3 regions of the Delftia sp. ASV31 genome follow, and region 3 is predicted to be linked to each of the others. Evidence: predicted binding sites of a transcription regulator. Region 3 holds the regulator's gene; each other region holds the start of a gene.
What was found. Region 3 encodes FNR, which switches genes on or off when oxygen is low (the NO sensors DNR and NnrR bind a similar motif). Its sites were predicted from a motif close to TTGATNNNNATCAA; they were not measured.

Region 1 (4,728 bases), on a different contig from region 3:
TCGCCGCCGACGCCCACAACACCCTGCAGTCGCTGGAGAAGGCCAGCAACGGCGCCTCTGCCGTGGCCTCCGAACTGCAGCAGACCGTGCGCCGCGTGAACGCGCAGGATGGGCCGCTGGAGCAGATCGCCCAAAGCACGCGCGCACTGACCCGCATGGCCGATTCGCTGGGCCGCAGCACGGTGCCGCACGCCAACCGCGCGGCCGACGATGTCTCGCGCGCCGCGCGCCAGATGGGCACGGCGGCCAGCCGCTTCAGCGACAACCCGCAGGCCGTGATCTACGGGCCGGGCCAGGCCCGTCCGGGGCCGGGCGAGCCCGGCTTCGTCGCCCCGTCCGCAGCCACCCAGCCCTGACCCAAGGAACCCGCATGCCCCTATCTCGCAAGACCGCCGTGGCCAGCGCTGGACTGGCCGCCGCCCTGATCCTGCTGGCCGGCTGCTCGGCCCTGCCGCAGCCCCCCGCCCAGCCCGCGCGCTATGACTTCGGCCTGGCGCCGCTGTCCGCGCCCGCGCAGTCCGCCACATCCGCAGCCCCGCAGGCTCGCACGCCGCTGGCGCTGGCCGATGTGGAGGCACCCGCCCTGTCCGACGGCAGCACGGCCATGTTCTACCGCCTGGCCTATGCCAACGGCCAGGAACTGCGCCCCTACCAGCTGGCGCGCTGGAGCCAGCCTCCTGCACTGCTGCTGCAGCAGCGCCTGCGCAGCCAACTGGGCCTGCAGCGCCCCGTGCTCGCCAGCAGCGAAAGCGTGGCCCAGCCGCGCCTGCAGGGTGCCGTGCCCACGCTGCTGCGCGTGGACATCGAAGAGTTCAGCCAAGTCTTCGACGCGCCCGGCTCCAGTGCCGGCGTCGTGCGCCTGCGCGCCACCCTGGTCGAGCAAAGCGGTGCCGTGGACCGCCTGCTGGGTCAGAAGCTGTTCGAGGTGCGCAGTCCTGCCGCCTCCGGCGATGCCGCAGGCGGCGCCCAGGCCCTGGCCAAGGCCACGGATGCGGCCATTGCGCAGATCGATGCGTGGCTGGGGCAGCAGGGGCACTGAGCGGCGGCTGGATTTCCAGCCCATCCATTCTCTTGAGAACGGCTGGTGGGTGCATTGCATCCGCTGGCCGTTTTTTGTTCTCGGGCAATTGGCTCTGCAAGCAAGTGGGGCTTTTTCCGCCCCTGCCGGGTGGTTGCTTTTCGAGGCCGGGTCTCGGCCCGGCAGCCGACTGCCCTTTCTTGATTCGCCAAGAAAGGTCAGATCAAAGAAGGCGACCCGAATGTCCGCGACCCCTTCGCTTCGCTGCGGGGCAACCTGCGCCGTGGCGGCCGCGGGGTTCGCCGTGAAACTCTCTTCGCGCTGCGCGCTACGTTCAAACAATCACTGCGAGTCAGATGACGAAGCAGTCCTGTCCTTCGGCGGGACTGCAACCCCGCAACCGCCACGACGCAGGCGCTGACATACGGGGAAAGGCCGGGTACTCAGGGCAGGGGCGGGCCGCGCCTGACCCAGTGCTTCCCGCGCGTCCGTCAGGGGCTGTAGTCCCGATCCCACCGTCTCGGCTGCCCCTGGGACGACCGTCAACACTAGGTCCAGACTACGGCGCGCAGCCCCCAGGTTTTTTACAGTGGAACCGTCGCTGATGCAGATCGCGGCTTTGAAAAAACAAGGCCTGATTGCACGGCGCTACTTCAACATCACTGAAAGGACCAAGCCATGAATGAAGACCGCATCAAGGGCAACTGGAAGCAATTCACCGGCAAGATCCGTGAGCAATGGGGCAAGCTCACCGATGACGATCTGGACGTGATCGCCGGCAAGCGCGAGCAATTCCTGGGCAAGCTGCAGGAGCGCCAGGGCCTGGCCCGCGACGCTGCCGAAAAGCAGCTGACCGACTGGCAAAAGCGCAATCCCGACTTCCGCTTCGAAGACTGACGAGGGTGGACTGCGGATGGGTTAGGCGCCCTGGCCGGCGCCGCCATCCGCTCCTCGACAGCCAGCGTGCCTGAGGGCACGCACCAATGGCCCGCCGCCGCAGGCACCAAGGGCCGGTTCAGTACAAATACAAGGAGTTCCATCATGCAAACACCGCAACGCTTTCGCCATATGCTTTCCGCTGTCGCCCTGGGCCTGATGGCCTCCGGCGCCATGGCCATGACCAATGCGGAGCACACGGCTGCCAAGAACCAGATCGAGGCCGACTACAAGGCCGCCAAGGAACAGTGCAAGCCGCTGAAGGGCAACGCCAAGGACGTCTGCGAGAAGCAGGCCAAGGGCCAGGAAAACGTGGCCAAGGCCGAACTGGAATCGCGCCGCAATCCCTCGCCCAAGAACAGTGAAAAGGCCCTCATCGCCAAGGCCGATGCCGACTACGACATCGCCAAGGAAAAGTGTGACGACCTCAAGGGCGACGCCAAGGATGTTTGCGTGAAGGATGCCAAGGCCGCCCACGTGCACGCCGTGGAAGCCGCCAAGGTGAACAAGGCCCAGGCCGAGCCCGCTGCCAACTCCGCAGCCAAGGCTGCCAACGTGGCAGAAACCCGCAAGGACGCTGCCGAGGAAACCCGTGAAGCTGACTACAAGGCTGCCAAGGCCCGTTGCGACACCATGAGCGGCGCTGCCAAGGACACCTGCGTGGCTGATGCCAAGCGGAAGTTTGGACAGTAAGCTCCCCCTGAGCGGCTGACGCCGCTTCCCCGTTGCACGGCGCCTCTCTACTCGCTACGCGAGGGAGGGGGCGACGCCCTCGCCGCGAGGCGGCTCTTGCTTGGCGTCCCTGATGTTGGGGCGCGCCAGTTTTATCCGCCTTGACCAAGCCCCGCTCGCGGGGCTTTGCTGTTTTCGGGTTGGCTGATGTGGGTCAAACGGGTTGGGCGGTGCTGTTCCTAAGCTGCAGGCTTTCACGATGAAGGCAGGAGAAGCATATGGCCGTGCTGGAATGGAGCGGAGCGCTGGCATTGGAGTTGCCGGCCATGGACGAGGTGCATCAGGAGTTCGTCCTGCTGCTGGCCGAGGTGGAGGCGGCCGATGATGCGCAGCTGTGCACGCGCTGGGATGAGTTGATCGCGCATACGCAGTTGCATTTCGACCAGGAAGACCGCTGGATGCAGTCCACGCGCTTCACCAGCACCAACTGCCACAGCCTGCAGCACAAGGTGGTGCTGCAGGTGATGCGCGAGGGGGCGGCCAAGGCGGTGGCCGGTGATCTGGCCGTGATCCGCAGCATGGCGGGCGAGCTGGCGGCCTGGTTCGTGCACCATGCGCAGACCATGGATGCGGCGCTGGCCCTGCATCTGCGCAGTGCGGGCTTCGATCCCGCCACGGGCTCCCTGGCGCACCCTGAGGCCTTGCCCGAGCAGCCCATCACGGGCTGCGGCGGTGCCTGCGACGGCAGCGCCGACCGCGCGCGGGCCGTGCCGGCCTGATCCGGCGGGCCTTCAATCGGCCAGCCAGCCCGCTCAGGGCACGATCGCGGGCGAGGCCAGGATGGGGAAGATCTTCACCAGCCCGCCCGCCATCACCTCCACGGCCAGGGCCGCGAGGATCAGGCCCATGAGCCGCGTCATCACGTTGATTCCGGTCTTGCCCAGCACGCGGGCGATCGGGTCGGCCAGCGAAAAACAGACCATCACCACCAGCGCCACCACCACGCCATAGCCCACCAGGGCCAGGTGCTGCCAGATGGTGCGTGCCTGGTCGGCGTAGATCACCACGGTGGACATGGAGGCCGGCCCCGTCAGCAGCGGAATCGTCAGCGGCACCACGGCAATGCTGTTGCCCATGGCGGCCTTTTCCGCGCCAGCGACCAGCGTGGGCGCGTTGGGCCGTTCCTCGGCAGGGCGGGCGTTGAGCATGTTCATCGCGCTGATCAGCAGCAGCAGGCCGCCGCCCACCTGAAAGCTCTGCAGCGAGATGTTGAAGAAGTCCAGCACCTGCAGCCCGATGATGGCGCAGGCCGCGATCACGCAGAACGAGGCCAGCGCCGCCGTGCGAATGGTCTGCTGGCGCTGCTGCGTGCTGAATCCCTCGGTGTAGTGGATGAAGAAGGGGACGATGGCCAGCGGGTTGATGATGGCCACCAGCGTGATCAGCGGTTTGAGGTCCATCGCATTCCCTGTAGGTTGCCGCCGCCCACCTGTGCCCGGCCCTTGCCGGTACGCACGACTTTTCGTTCCATCGAATGTCTCCTGTGAAAGAATTGCCGCACGGGCCGGCCCGCCGCCATTACAGCATTGCGGGGCGCGTCCGCCCACCGGGAAATCACAACAGGTTCTCAGACAGAAAGGAACACGGACATGGGCAGTTTTGTGCAGTTGACTTCGTTGGATGGCACGGCTTCGCCGGCCTGGGTGGCGCGGCCCGATGTGCCCGCGCGCGGCGCCGTCGTGGTGCTGCAGGAGATCTTCGGCGTCAACGCCCATATCCGCGCCGTGGCCGACCGTCTGGCTGCCCGCGGCTATATGGCCGTGGCGCCGTCACTGTTCACGCGTGTCGAGGCCGGTGTGGACCTGGGCTACGGCGATGCCGACCGTGCCAAGGGCATGGCGCTGAAATCCGCCGCCGAGGCGCTGCCCCAGCCCGGCGTGCTGCCCGAGATCGAGGCCGCCATCGCCCATGCCGCCACGCTGGTGCCCGGCGGCAAGGTGGGCATCGTGGGCTTTTGCTGGGGCGGCCTGTGGGCCTGGCGCGCGGCCTGCAACCTGCCCAGCCTGTCGGCTGCGGCCTGCTACTACGGCGGCGGCATGACC
Region 2 (4,728 bases), on a different contig from region 3:
CGACTTCATCGCCGGCTGCGACGGCTTTCACGGCATCTGCCGCGCCAGCGTGCCCCAGGACAAGGTGCGCACCTTCGAGAAGGTCTACCCCTTCGGCTGGCTGGGCCTGCTGTCGGACACGCCGCCCGTCTCGCACGAACTGATCTACGCCCAGACCGAGCGCGGCTTCGCACTGTGCAGCCAGCGCAGCGCCACGCGCAGCCGCTACTACCTGCAGGTGCCGCTGACCGAAAAGGTCGAGGACTGGAGCGACGAAGCCTTCTGGAGCGAACTGCGCCTGCGCCTGGACCCCGAGGCACGCGAGCGCCTGGTGACCGGCCCCTCGCTGGAAAAGAGCATTGCCCCGCTGCGCAGCTTCGTGACCGAGCCCATGCGCTTCGGCCGCCTGTTCCTGGCCGGCGACGCGGCCCACATCGTGCCGCCCACGGGCGCCAAGGGCCTGAACCTGGCCGCCTCGGACGTGGGCTACCTGTCCAGCGCCTTCGCGCAGTACTACCGCGACAAGGCGCCCGAAGGCATCGACGGCTACTCCGAGCAATGCCTGCGCCGCGTCTGGAAGGCCGAGCGTTTTTCGTGGTGGATGACCTCGCTCATGCACCGCTTCCCCGATGCAGGCGGCTTCGACACCAAGGTGCAGGAGGCTGAGCTGGACTACATCGTCAACTCCCGTGCAGGCTCGACCTCGCTGGCGGAGAACTATGTGGGGTTGCCGCTGGTGTGAGCCCAGGGCAATAGCGAGGGGCTGCGCCCGCATTGATGCGCGCCTGTCGCCACAGCATTGCGCAAATTTGCAGCCCGCCTCGCCCGGACGGGTGCGGGCGAGGAGTAAGCTTGTCGGGTTATGGCGCACATCACGTTTCCCCCTCCCTATATCGCCCCCCAGAATGCAGCGCAGTCGCTGCGCGACGCAGGCTATGCGGTGCTGCGCCCCGATGAATTCGCGGCCTGGGCAGGCGTGTCATTGACCGAGCTGCATGCGCTCGATGCCGACTGGGCCCAACTGCCGCCCGATGCCTTTCTGAAGGACGGCGGGCGCTACCGGCGCCGCCGCCATTCCTGCTTCATTGCCGGGCAGGACGGGCTGCAGCAGGTGGAGCACCGCGCGCACTGGCAGCCTGTGGAATACAACGCCCTGCATGGCGGCATGCTGCGCATGTTCGATCCCATGCGTGACGCCACGGCGCAAAGCGCCACCTGGAGCCGGCTGCTGCTGGCGCTGGCGGGCCTGTCCGACCAGGTGTTCTGCGCCCAGGGCAATGATGTGCAGCACGAGCGCTGGTTCATCGAGTCCCACCAGTTCCGCATCGACACCACGGACGGCATTGGCCGGCCCACGCCCGAAGGCGCGCACCGCGACGGCGTGGATCTGGTGGCCGTGATCCTGGTCGGGCGCGAGGGCGTGAAGGGCGGCGAGACGCGCATCTTCGAGGCCACGGGCCCCAGCGGCCAGCGCTTCACGCTGACCGAGCCCTGGTCGGTGATGCTGCTGGACGATGCCCGCATGATCCACGAGACCACGCCCATCCAGCCAGAGCAGCCGGGCGGCGTGCGCGATACCCTGGTGCTGACCTATCGCCGTCAGGGTTTCCAGGGCTCGGAGCTGACGCGTCGCCGCAAGGATTGATGCAGCTCAAGATGCTGGCGCATGATGGGCGCACACTTTGGTTCATCGACCCGGCCGCCCCCGATTGTTGACGGCGGCCAAGCACAAAGGAGAAAACGCATGTTCAAGCACATCCTGGTTCCCGTGGACGGCTCCAACAGCTCGATGCTGGCGGTTCACAAGGGCGTGGAGCTGGCCAAGGCCTTTGGCAGCACGCTGACGGCGGTCTACGTGGTGGACCCCTATCCGTTCACGGGCGTGGGCGCCGACTTCGCCTACGGCCAGTCGCAGTACCTGAGCGCGGCCACGGCCGAGGCCAACACCACGCTGGACGCCGTCAAGAAGATCACCGACGAGGCCGGCATCACCGCCACCACCGTGGTGGGCGAAGGCCATGCGGTGCACGAAGGCATCGTGCGCGTGCTCGAGAGCACGGGCGCCGACCTGATCATCATGGGCTCGCAAGGCCGCCGTGGCCTGGAAAAGCTGATGCTGGGCAGCGTGACCCAGCGCGTGCTGGGCGCCGTGCGCGTGCCGGTGCTGGTGGTGCGCGAGTAATCACCGGGCCGCTCGGCCCTTCGCCGTGTGAAACGTCAACGGCTCCCTCGGGAGCCGTTTTTGTTGGTGCGCTGCAAGGGGAGAGGGCGATCAGCGATTGAGCAGCCGTGCCAGCCAGCCCTTTTTCTTGCGCTGCAGTTCCAGCTCCTGCAGCACTTCGTTCTTGAGCCTTTCCTTCTCGGCGGCAGGACTGGACTCGCGCGCCATGCGCAGATAGGCCTTGGCCGAGTCCACGTAGCCGGTGTCTTCGTTGCGGATGTGGTTGAACAGCCAGCGCGAGAGCATGCCGTGCAGCTCGGCGGCCACGTCCTCGCCCGCATCGAAGCGGGTCTGCATCTCGATCACGCGGCGCGTGAACAGCTCGTGCACCTTCTTGTGCGGACCGGCGAACATGTAGCCGGCGCTCTCGATCAGGCTTTCCTCGAACACGAAGTGCGAGACGGTGTAGTCGATCATCTCGCCGATGACATCGCCCAGGGCCTCACGGTCGGGCGACGAGCGCAGCTCGTAGAGCTTGTTGATGTAATCGACGATGCGGCGGTGCTGCCGGTCGATTTCTGCAATCCCGGTGTCCAGCTCGGGGACCCAGACCAGCAATGCCATGACGTTCTCCAGGAATTCGGTGATTTCCAGAGAAGTATTCACGGGACTGTCACATAGCTCCTTGATGCAGATCAGGCTGATCTGCATCAATGAAATGCGGCGTTGGCCAATGCAGGCGGTGCCGGGCATGCAGCCCTGGCACCGCAGGCATGTCACTCGATCTTGGCGCCCGAGGACTCGACGATCTGCTTGGACTGCTTGAAGTCGGCCTGGAACATCTTGTCGAAGTCGGCCACGCTCATGGACTGGGGTTCGGCGCCCTGGGTCTGGATGGCGTCGCGCACTTCGGGCATGGCCAGCAGCTTGTTCACTTCGGCGTTGACCTTGGTCACGATGGCCGTTGGCGTGCCCTTGGGCATGAACAGGCCGTACCAGGTGCTCACGTCAAAGCCCTTGAGGCCCGCTTCGGCCAGCGTGGGCGTGTCGGGCAGCGAGGACGAGCGCTTGGCCGATGTGACGGCGATGGCGCGCAGCTTGCCGGCCTTGATCTGGGCTATGGCCGAGGGCACGGAGGACACCAGCAGGTCCACGTTGCCGGCCAGCGCGTCCATCAGGGCCGGGTTGGAGCCCTTGTAGGGCACATGCACCAGCTGGATGCCCGCCGCCTTCTCCAGCAGCACGCCCGAGATGTGGATGCTGGTGCCATTGCCCGGCGAGCCGTAGGTCACCTTGCCCGGGTGCTGCTTGGCAGCGGCCACGATGTCGGCCAGGGTCTTGTAGGGCGAGTTCACGCTGGTGGCGATCACGATGGGCGTGTAGGCCACGTGGGCCACGGGCACCAGGTCCTTGACCGGGTTCCAGGGCAGGTTCTTGTAGAGGTAGGGGCCCAGGACCACGTTGTCCTTCTGGCCCATGACCATGTCGTAGCCCGTGGGCGCTGCCTTGGCGGCCTCGGTGATGCCGATGGTGCCGCCTGCGCCCGCGCGGTTGTCGGGCACCACGGTCCACTTGCTGACTTCGGTGAGCTTGTTGGACACCACACGCGCGAGGATGTCGGTGCCGCCGCCGGGCGGGAAGGGCACGATCATGCGCACGGGCTTGTTCGGATAGTCGGCAGCCGCACCTTGGGCGGCTGCGGAAAAGCTCATGCCCATGGCGGCGGCCACGGCGGTGCAGGTGATCAGTTGGCGGAACATGAAAGAAGAAACTCCAGGGTCTGATGGGGCGGTGCAACCTTCTCGCAGCGGACCGGCAGCGCCGGGCCGCCCATGCGGTGGGTTGTCGATGATCGGGGAGGGTGGTTCCGCCATCTTGCATTGGGAAACCCGCTATTTGGGCGGATTTCCGCAATCTGTGCCACAGGGGCTTCCACCAAGGAGCAGCTTGTGCCTGCTCCAGAGGGAAGCGGGCTATTTTATGCCGCCTTGGTGCCTGGCCGCAGGCCAGGCGCTCAGCCCTGCGCCAACTGCCTGTCCAGCACGCGCACTGTCTCGTACAGCACCCGGGTGCCGTCCAGCAACTGGGCGGGTTCTATCCACTCCTCGGGCGCATGGCTGCGGCCGTGGAGGCAGGGGATGAAGATCATGCCCATGGGTCCGGTGGGCGCCATGTAGACGGCGTCATGGCCGGCGCCGCTGGGCATGCGCATGTGGGCGTAGCCCAGGTTGTCGCAGGCCTGCTCCACGCCCTGCATGACGGGCGCGGCGCAGTCCGTGGGCCGGGAGCGGCTCACGTCGGCCATCTCGGCGCGCACGCGCAAGGCGGCCAGGCCGGGCAGGACTTCGGCCAGCAGTTCCTCGGGGAAGCGCTCCAGCACGCCGGCGTGGTCGCTGCGCACTTCCATCATCATCTCGACCAGGCCCGGCACGGCATTGGAGGCATTGGGCGTGAGCGATAGCCGGCCCACGGTGGCCACCACATAGTGAGGTTGGCCACTGAGCGCAGCGGCCTTGCGGTTGGCCGCATCGATGATGCGCGCCGCGCCCACCAGCGCGTCCTGGCGTATGTCCATGGGCGTGGTGCCT
Region 3 (4,728 bases):
CCCGCGCTCCATCAGCGGTGTCTTCGCACGCTGGCGATGGGCCCTGGTGTTTCTCACCCAACTGGTTTTCTACGGCCTGCCCTGGCTGGAGTGGGGCCAGCGCCAGATGGTGCTGTTCGACCTCGGGGCGCGGCGCTTCTATCTCTTCGGGCTGGTGCTGTACCCGCAGGACTTCATCTACCTGGCGGGCCTGCTGATCATCTCGGCGCTGGCATTGTTCCTGTTCACGGCCGTGGCCGGGCGCCTGTGGTGCGGCTTCTCGTGCCCGCAGACGGTCTATACCGAGATCTTCATGTGGGTGGAGCGCAAGGTCGAAGGCGACCGCAGCGCGCGCATGCGGCTGGACAAGAACGGCTGGACCTTCGAGAAGGCCTGGAAGAAGTCGCTCAAGCAGTTGCTGTGGATCGCCATTGCGCTGTGGACCGGCTTCACCTTCGTGGGCTACTTCGTGCCCATCCGCGAGCTGGGCGGCGAGCTGCTGGCGCTGCAGGGCAGCTGGCAGATGTTCTGGGTGCTGTTCTACGGCTTTGCCACCTATGGCAACGCGGGCTACATGCGCGAGCAGGTCTGCAAGTACATGTGCCCCTATGCGCGCTTTCAGAGCGCCATGTTCGACCGGGACACCATGATCGTCAGCTACGACACGGGCCGGGGCGAGCCGCGTGCGCCGCGCACCAAGAAGGTGGACTACAAGGCCCAGGGCCTGGGCGACTGCATCGACTGCAAGATGTGCGTGCAGGTCTGCCCCGTGGGCATCGACATCCGCAACGGTCTGCAATACGAATGCATTGGCTGCGGCCTGTGCATAGACGCCTGCAACTCCATCATGGACAAGATGGAGTACCCGCGCGGCCTGATCCGCCTGACCACGCAGAACGCCATGGCCGGCCTGTGGCGGCGTGCCCAGGTGCTGCGCCGCATCTTCCGTCCGCGCGTGCTGATCTACTCGGCCGTGCTGATCGGCTTGAGCGTGGCCATGATCGTGAGCCTGGCGCTGCGCCAGTCGGTCAAGGTGGACGTGATCCGCGACCGCGCCTCGCTGTCGCGCATCGTGGCGGGCGGCAAGCTGGAGAATGTCTACCGCCTGCAGATCATGAATGCCACCGAGCAGGCCCAGCGCTACCGCATCAGCGCCCACGGCCTCGATGGGCTGGAGCTGGCGTCCGAGCAGGAAGTCGAGGTCGGCCCGGCCGAGACGCGCGGCATTGCGGCGCGCCTGCAGATTCCCTACGGTTCGGCCGAGCCGGGCTCGCACACCGTATTCTTCGATATCGATGCCGTGCATTCGGGCGCGGGACGAGCGTCCGAAAAGGCCGTCTTCCTGGTGCCCCGGTGATGTTCCTGGCAGGCGCGGCACGGTCCGCGCCTGCCGCCTGAAAGAAAGAGGTTTCCCATGTCTTCCAGTCCCGCAGTTTCCGCGCCCGCGCAGGCTCCCTCGCACCCCGACGCCGGCAAGCCCTGGTGGAAGTTCGGCCATGTCTGGCTGGTGGTGGCCGGCCCGGCGGCCGTGGTGGTCGCTGCCGTGATCACGGCCATCATCGCCATCAATGGCGCCGATCCCGTGATCGACCCCGACTACTACCGCAACGGCATCACGATCAACGAGCGTGCCGATGGCGTGCGCGAAGTGCCCAAGAGCATGGCGCCCGCCGTCACCGGCCGCAACCATGCGGCCACGCCCGCGCACGATCACCCCACGGACCGCTGATCGCCGTGCACCCCTGCAAGAGGCCGCAGTCGCGACCTTTTTGCATGGCGGATCGCATCTCCGGCATGCGCGACGGGTGAGGGTTTCCTACAGGCGTGCAGGGCGCTGCGGGGCTTGGCGCCATGCGTTGGCGCGGCGCACAATGAAGGCGACCCCTCGACAGCACAAGGAGATCGCTGATGTTGGCCCAACGCTGGATGTGGATTGCCTGGCCTGCCTTTCTGGCAGCCGCCGTGATGGAGATGCTGGTTTTTGCCTTTGTGGACCCCCTGGAGCTGCATTGGCTCGGCGACCTGGGCTGGTCGCGCCAGGGCATCTACACGCTGGCCTTCTTCGCCTTCTGGGGCGTGACCATGCTCTCCAGCCTGATGACCACCATGCTGGGCCGCTCGGCCCGCGATCTCAATGACGGCGTGCTCTCCGAGCCCGAGCCCGACCCGGACCTGGCCATGCAGGGGCTGGGGCGGGACTGAGCGAGAGCCCGCCGCAATGAACAAGGCCCGCTGTCGCGGGCCTTGTTCATTGGCGGATGAATGCTTGCCGCCCTTGCAGCCTCACTGGCACTGCTGGCTGTTGACGATGCGCTTGAGCGCATCCGTGTCCAGGATGCGCAGATGGCGCTGGCGCACCTCGATGATGTTGTCGTCCGCGAACTTGGAGAAGGTGCGGCTCACCGTCTCCAGCTTCAGGCCCAGGTAGCTGCCGATTTCCTCGCGCGTCATGCGCAGCACCAGTTCGGACTTGGAAAAGCCCCGCGCATGCAGGCGCTGCACCAGGTTGAGCACGAAGGCGGCCAGGCGCTCTTCGGCGCGCATGCTGCCCAGCAGCAGCATCACGCCGTGCTCGCGCACGATCTCGCGGCTCATGACCTTGTGCACATGGTTTTGCAGGGCCGTGACCTCGCGCGACAGGTCTTCCAGCTTGTCGAAGGGCATGACGCAGACTTCGGCATCTTCCAGCGCGACGGCATCGCAGGTGTGGTGGTCGTTGACGATGCCGTCCAGGCCGATGATCTCGCCGGCCATCTGAAAGCCTGTGACCTGATCGCGTCCGTCCTCGGTGGCCACGCAGGTCTTGAAGAAGCCGGTGCGGATGGCGTACAGCGAGGTGAATGTCTCGCCGTTGCGAAACAGCAGGCCTCCGCGCTTGACCTTGCGGCGCGTGGCCACGATGTCGTCGATGCGCTGCATCTGCTCGGCATCCAGGCCCATGGGCATGCACAGTTCGCGCAGGTTGCAGTTGGAGCAGGAGGCTTTGATGGTCTGAAGGTTCATGGAGTGATAAACATCAGCGGCACACAGCGTGCCGGCGGTGACCTCGTGGATTGCGATGAGTTGGATCAAATTGTCGCAGCAGTCCCTCAAACAACTCTTGATGTGAGTCAAGGACATGACCGATGTGCTGCGGCACAGTCGAGGTATTAGAGGAAAAAACCCATGACCGCTGTCACCCCAGAGCTGCTGCGTCGCTTTGACGTACCGGGGCCCCGATACACTTCGTTCCCTACCGCCGACCGCTTTGTCGAGGCCTTTGGTGCAGAGGACTATATCCTGGCGCTGCAACAACGCAAATCGAGTACCGCAGCGCGTGCCACGCCTTTGTCGCTGTATGTGCACGTGCCTTTTTGCGAGTCGCTTTGCTACTACTGCGCCTGCAACAAGATCGTGACGCGCCACCACGATCGCGCCGCCGTCTACCTGGACTACCTGGCGCGCGAGATGGCCATGCACACGGCCCATTGCGGCAAGGGCCAGACCGTCAGCCAGCTGCACCTGGGCGGCGGCACGCCCACCTTCTTCTCCGACGACGAGCTGCGCACGCTGATGGGCCTGTTGCGCGAGCATTTCAAGCTGGAGCCGGGTGGCGAGTACTCCATCGAGGTCGATCCGCGCACTGTCAGCGTCGAGCGCCTGGCCGTGCTCAAGGAGCTGGGCTTCAACCGTCTGAGCTTCGGCGTGCAGGACTTCGACGAGCAGGTGCAGATCGCCGTGCACCGCGTGCAGCCGGCCGAGCAGGTGTTCGAGCTGGTGGCGGCCGCGCGGCAGCTGGGCTTTGCCTCCATCAACGTGGACCTGATCTACGGCCTGCCCAAGCAGACGCCCGAATCCTTCGAGCGCACGCTGGCCCAGGTCAACGCGCTGCGGCCCGACCGCATCGCGCTCTATGCCTATGCCCACCTGCCCGAGCGCTTCAAGCCGCAGCGGCGCATTGCGGCCGAGGATCTGCCCCAGGGGGCCGACAAGCTGGCCATGCTGTCGCGTTCCATCGCCGCGTTCATGGACGGTGGCTATGTCTATGTGGGCATGGACCACTTCGCCCTGCCCGAGGACTCGCTGGCCGTGGCCAAGCGCCAGGGCCGGCTGCACCGCAACTTCCAGGGCTACAGCACCCAGCCCGACTGCGACCTGATTGCGCTGGGCGTGTCGGCCATCGGCAAGGTGGGTGCCAGCTACAGCCAGAACGCCAAGACGCTGGAGGAGTACTACGACGCCATCGACGCCAGCCACCTGCCCGTGGTGCGGGGCCTGGCGCTGTCGCGCGACGACCTGGTGCGCCGCGCCGTCATCATGGCCATCATGTGCCAGGGCGCCGTGCTGTTCGAGCCCATGGAGCAGGCCTGGCTGCTGGGCTTTCGCGAGTACTTCGCGCCCGAGATGGCGGCCCTGGAGGACCTGCAGGCCAAGGGCCTGGTGCAGATCAGCGACGAGGGCTTCCAGGTCACTCCCATGGGCTGGTACTTCGTGCGCGGCGTGGCCATGCTGTTTGACCGATATCTGCAGGCGGACAAGAACCGGGCGCGGTTTTCGAGGATCATCTAGGCCCCATGCTGTTGTCGCTGCTCTGGACCGCTTTGATCATGGGGCTCGTCGGTGGGCCCCATTGCCTTGCCATGTGCGCTGCGCCCTGCGGCGTGGTCACGGGCGGGGCGGGGCAGGGCGGCGGCTCGCAGGTGGTGGCCGTGCATGGATTGCAAAGCCGGCTGTGGCTGCGCACGGCGCTGTTCCACGGCGGCCGTCTGG

Region 1: a site for FNR is predicted at 2,831-2,844, ahead of JHD82_RS14235 (hemerythrin domain-containing protein). Genes of this name have one in related genera too.
Region 2: a site for FNR is predicted at 2,841-2,854, ahead of JHD82_RS15135 (bacteriohemerythrin). Genes of this name have one in related genera too.

The regions. Positions count from the first base shown of each region.
Region 1 covers NZ_JAELTK010000034.1:37,815-42,542, forward strand. Annotated here, with positions in the region: gene JHD82_RS14215 (MlaD family protein) at 1-356, shown strand, start outside; gene JHD82_RS14220 (ABC-type transport auxiliary lipoprotein family protein) at 371-1,039, shown strand; gene JHD82_RS14225 (CsbD family protein) at 1,697-1,915, shown strand; gene JHD82_RS14230 (hypothetical protein) at 2,060-2,647, shown strand; gene JHD82_RS14235 (hemerythrin domain-containing protein) at 2,905-3,405, shown strand; gene JHD82_RS14240 (MarC family protein) at 3,439-4,086, opposite strand; gene JHD82_RS14245 (dienelactone hydrolase family protein) at 4,276-4,728, shown strand, end outside.
Region 2 covers NZ_JAELTK010000038.1:2,181-6,908, forward strand. Annotated here, with positions in the region: gene pobA (4-hydroxybenzoate 3-monooxygenase) at 1-721, shown strand, start outside; gene JHD82_RS15125 (2OG-Fe dioxygenase family protein) at 842-1,624, shown strand; gene JHD82_RS15130 (universal stress protein) at 1,724-2,161, shown strand; gene JHD82_RS15135 (bacteriohemerythrin) at 2,252-2,806, opposite strand; gene JHD82_RS15140 (tripartite tricarboxylate transporter substrate binding protein) at 2,917-3,900, opposite strand; gene JHD82_RS15145 (Zn-dependent hydrolase) at 4,155-4,728, opposite strand, start outside.
Region 3 covers NZ_JAELTK010000084.1:12,089-16,816, forward strand. Annotated here, with positions in the region: gene ccoG (cytochrome c oxidase accessory protein CcoG) at 1-1,336, shown strand, start outside; gene JHD82_RS23665 (FixH family protein) at 1,394-1,708, shown strand; gene JHD82_RS23670 (hypothetical protein) at 1,888-2,181, shown strand; gene fnr (fumarate/nitrate reduction transcriptional regulator Fnr) at 2,263-2,982, opposite strand; gene hemN (oxygen-independent coproporphyrinogen III oxidase) at 3,145-4,527, shown strand; gene JHD82_RS23685 (sulfite exporter TauE/SafE family protein) at 4,533-4,728, shown strand, end outside.